Regions from separate parts of the Brevibacillus sp. YAE8 genome, predicted to be linked through region 2. Evidence: riboswitches for the same ligand, from Rfam matches in the RefSeq annotation. Region 2 holds a riboswitch; the other holds the start of a gene.
The links. A riboswitch is a leader RNA that binds a small molecule or an ion and turns the genes downstream of it on or off. The one in region 2 is predicted to bind cyclic di-AMP.
Positions count from the first base shown of each region.

Region 1: it holds a riboswitch for cyclic di-AMP, as region 2 does, so the genes downstream of both, AC27IT_RS00885 (CAP domain-containing protein) here and AC27IT_RS14670 (C40 family peptidase) in region 2, are expected to answer to the same signal.

Region 1 is NZ_BAAIYG010000001.1:324,304-326,497, reverse strand. Features, by position in the region: gene AC27IT_RS00890 (hypothetical protein) at 62-220, shown strand; gene AC27IT_RS00885 (CAP domain-containing protein) at 291-989, opposite strand; cyclic di-AMP (ydaO/yuaA leader) riboswitch at 998-1,153, opposite strand; gene AC27IT_RS00880 (rhodanese-like domain-containing protein) at 1,238-1,582, opposite strand; gene AC27IT_RS00875 (cold-shock protein) at 2,003-2,194, shown strand, end outside.
Region 2 is NZ_BAAIYG010000010.1:95,376-97,569, forward strand. Features, by position in the region: gene AC27IT_RS14665 (response regulator transcription factor) at 1-324, opposite strand, end outside; gene AC27IT_RS14670 (C40 family peptidase) at 545-1,066, opposite strand; cyclic di-AMP (ydaO/yuaA leader) riboswitch at 1,071-1,208, opposite strand; gene AC27IT_RS14675 (LiaF transmembrane domain-containing protein) at 1,518-1,922, shown strand; gene AC27IT_RS14680 (PspA/IM30 family protein) at 1,988-2,194, shown strand, end outside.

The DNA.
Region 1 (2,194 bases), on a different contig from region 2:
TTTGTTTTTCGCGCATACTAGGGACGTACCACGAACAAATAGCGGCGAGGGGGCCATACGGATGAATCAATCGTCTGATGTCAATGCCGAACTGCAGCAAGTTTCTGCCTATCCAACGAAGCAGAAGATGAACCAGAAGGAAGTCGCTCTGTTTGACGAGCAGGAAGGCTGCGGCTGCACCCCCAAAGCGAAAAACGCGGCAAATACGGAGCAAGGATAGCTCCACACGAAAAAAGCCGGGCCTCTTTGGAAAAAGAGTACCCGGCTTTCGTGTACAGGGAAAGACGTTCTTAGCCGATAAATTCCTGAACCCAGTAACCGTTGGTGTAGCCGACACCGATTTTGGTGAAGGCCGGGTTCATGATGTTTTTGCGGTGGCCTTCGCTGTTCATCCACTGCGTCATCACTTCTTGCGGACTGCGTTGACCCATGGCGATGTTCTCGCCTGCGGTCATGTAGGAAATGCCGAATTGCTTCATCATGTCAAACGGAGAACCGTACGTTGGGCTGGTGTGGTCAAAGTAGTTGTTGTTCGACATATCGGCTGCTTTCGCCAGAGCGACTTTGGACAGGGCAGCATCCATCGTTACAGGCGCCAGACCTGCTTTGGCGCGTTCCTGGTTGACCAGATCAGCAACCTGCTTGGCAAAGTCGCCAGCCTGTGCCTGGTCGGCCTGGTTCGCCGGAGCAGCCGGCTTTGTGACGTTCTGTACTGGCTTTGCTGGTGCTTGTGGCGCTTGTTGCACCGGCTTTTGTACGGGCTGCTTTTGTACAGGCGCCTGATTTACTGGCGCGGCAGGCTGTTGTGGCTGTGCGCTAGGTGCAAATGGAAGCTGACCCATATATGGAATCCATTGATACTGGATTTGGTATTGTATGCCAGTTGGTACCGGGCAATTGGCTGCAGCAGATGCAGATGGGGTAAAGCCGGTCAAAGCCAAGCCCAATCCCAGAGTCATCGCGATGGCAGTAGCTCCAAAACGTTTCATATTCAACATCGTCTCCTTTTTTTGGCCTACGAGGTTAGTTGTCGGATTCGGATTGAGGAAACAACCCTACGCTCCTTCGAGCGATTCACCCCTTAGTGGATGCGTGACCCACAAAAAGATCCCCCGCACTTCCATTCGTGAGGAAGCTTCGGCTTATTGGTTTGGCATGACCCAGAATATCAGACTATCCCACCCGAAATAAAGAAGTAATATCTGCCAAACCGCTGGAAACGCTGGCGCTACTGGGCTTATTCGCCCTCGCTCTCCGGCTCGTTCCACGCTGTCAGTCCGCCGAGCAGCGCTTTTGCCTCGTATCCGTGCTCGCGCAGCAGAGCAGCCGCTTTTTGCGCTTTGTTGCCCGACGTACAGACCGTGATGACCTGCGCTTTTCGCGCCACGGATTCTGTTTCTTCATCTAAGGGCTTGTCACGTTCGAGCATGTGCACATAGGGAACGTTTTTGGTTGCGGCCAATTCGCTGGTGAGCGTTCCGTTCCGGAATTTTGCCTCGTCGCGGACGTCAAGGATGAGTACAGGTGTCTGTTTTTCCAGCAACTCGATTACTTCCTGTTTCGTCCAGATGTTTTTTAGCATTCGCAATCCCTCCCGAGCCTATTGTAGCAGTTGCCTTTCTGATAGAGTAGTAGTAAATGGTTGATTTTTATGGTCTGGTTATGGTAGAATGATAATGCTACTTGAATACTTGAGCCTAAATCTTCGAGGTGTATGCTGATGGATAACGTTTTTGAAATCCCGATTCACACTGGCGCGGTCATCGGAGCCGCAAGGATGGAAGAGAGGAAGGGCTTTCGTCGTTTTAGGTTTTCAAAAAGTTTTGGTTTTAACATGGCAGTTCCGTCCTATGACACTTTCATTTTAGCGAAGTAGATCAACTTCACATATCATGAAGGCGTATCGCGATCTCGCTCTGGGGTATTTCTTCATGATATGTGAGCTTTATTTGCTTCGGTAAATATGACTAGCATATTCAAATTGACTTTTGGAGGTTTTCTCATGCAAGCGAACGGAACAGTAAAATGGTTTAACGCAGAAAAAGGTTACGGCTTCATTCAAGTAGAAGGCGGAGACGACGTATTCGTACACTACAGCGCAATCCAAGGCGACGGCTTCAAAACTTTGGAAGAAGGCCAGCGCGTTGAGTTCAACATCGTAACAGGCAACCGCGGTCCTCAAGCTGAGAACGTA
Region 2 (2,194 bases):
TTCGGTGTCAAACGGCTTCGTAATGTAGTCATCGGCGCCGATTTCGAAGCCGACGACTTTGTCGACCGCCTTGCTTTTCGCGCTGAGAAACAGGATCGGCAAATCCCATTCGCGGCGAATTTGCGAGCACAGCTCGTAGCCGCTCATATTCGGCATCATGATATCGAGCAAAATGAGGTTGGGCCGCTCGCCCTGGCTCAGAAGAGCAAGCGCATCCTCGCCATTTTCCGCCGAGGAAACCTGGAAGCCTTCGTTTTCCAAAATATCTTCAAGCAGTTCAATAATCTCCTGGTTGTCATCAACGATCAAAATGTGATCTTTCACCGGAATTACCCCCAGTTACTTCTAATATAATAGGTGGATGAGGTGCTATGGCACAAAGAACTAATCCTGTCTATCATAACATGCTTTCACATGATAAGGGCAAGTATCCGTCCATTCATGCATCTTTACTTATAGGTAGGGGCACCTCTTTAGACCTGGTCCTAAATTTCGTCAGAAAAAGCCAGAGACGCAATGTCCCTGGCTCTTATTTTTTGCCGAACTACTTCTTTTGTGCTTGATTTTCCGACAACGATGCAGCTTGCACCGCGTTTTCCTTTTTCGGAGCTGCCGCTTCCAGAACAGGTGTGCTGATGCGCTTGGCGCCAACATAACGCTTGCTCCAGTAGTACGGGTCGTTCAACTTGGTGTTGACGACGCCGCGGCCAGATTCCGAATGCACGAATGTGCCATTCCCGATGTAGATGCCTACGTGTGAGATGCTTCGTCCGTTTGTATTGAAGAACACAAGATCTCCAGGCTGCAAGTCTTTCTTGGCAACCTCTGTCCCCAGTTCGTATTGGGCGGCAGAATTGTGAGGCAGGTCTACACCTAACGCATCAAATACGTAGCGTGTGAAACCGGAGCAGTCAAAGCCCTTTTTGGACGTACCGGATGATTTGTAAGGGACGCCATACAGTTCGCTGACCACGTCTTCGAGTGTTGCACCCTCGGCCGCGTGTGCAGCGCCGGCTCCCATAGCCAGCATTCCGGCCATAAGTAAAGACAGTACCACCTTGCGCAAAAGAAACTGCTCCTTTCGTGAGCCTACGAAGTTAGCTGAAGGGTTCGGTCGAAAGGACGCCCTAGATTGCCAACATGCAATCATTCACCCCAAAAAACTGGTTCCCCCGTTTCCGACATGCGGAATTCGGCTATTTTCGATGTTTTTTTACACGCACTTTACGAAGATTCTACGCTTTTCCCGTTTTCCCTCTTTTGTAACCGCTTGTTCACCTTTTTGTCACAAAATTTTGTCTGATGCTGTAACGATTTGCTTCGACAATGCAAGCGCCGGGTCGAGAAAAGGGCAGGAGCAGGCTCGTCCGATTATGGCAGGAAATGCTCTCCGTCCAAGGACGGAGGGAAAAACCAACCGCACGCCCGTTATGGGGAGCCTATGCGGGGGGCTACAATAAGGCCATAAGGTTCAACAAGCACCACACACGCAAAAGATGATAGGAGGTAAGCGAGCAATGAGTGAACGGTCTGGAAAGGTTTTGCTCGGGCTAGTTCTCTTGCTGATCGGCGGGTTGGTTCTCCTGGATCAAGTAGGAATCGACTTTGGTGATCTGATCGGGCTTTTGATTCCGGCGATCATCATGCTGTACGGCGCTCGAAAAATCATGGGACAATCCGGTTCGCGTTTTTGGGGAATCGTGATCTTCCTGTTCGGGTTCCTGATGCTGATCGGCAAGCTCCATCTGCTGTTTCACGGCTTACTGGCCATTGGTGTGATTTATCTGGGGTATCGCTTACTGCGCCCCGGCCATGTCCCCAAAGAAGCGCCGCCAGCCTGGGAACGTCAGTGGGCACAAAAAGTATTAAAAGAAGACACGCTGGACGCGTGGGAAAGAGAAATGACCCGCCGCCAGCCATAAGCAGCCATGTCGCGAGAGCTTTTGGATGAAATGACACGATGTGATATGATGAGGAGGAATTGAAAATGAGTATTTTCAAACGTTTGCGTGACCTGACAGTAGCTTCGGTAAATGACGCCCTGGATTCGATGGAAGATCCGGTAGTTATGCTGAATCAATACATGCGGGATATGGAAGTGGAAATCGGACAGGTCGAAGTGGCTGTCGCCCGCCAGGTAGCATTGGAAAAGAAATTCCGCCAGCAACTGGACGAAGCGAACGCTTTGATCGAA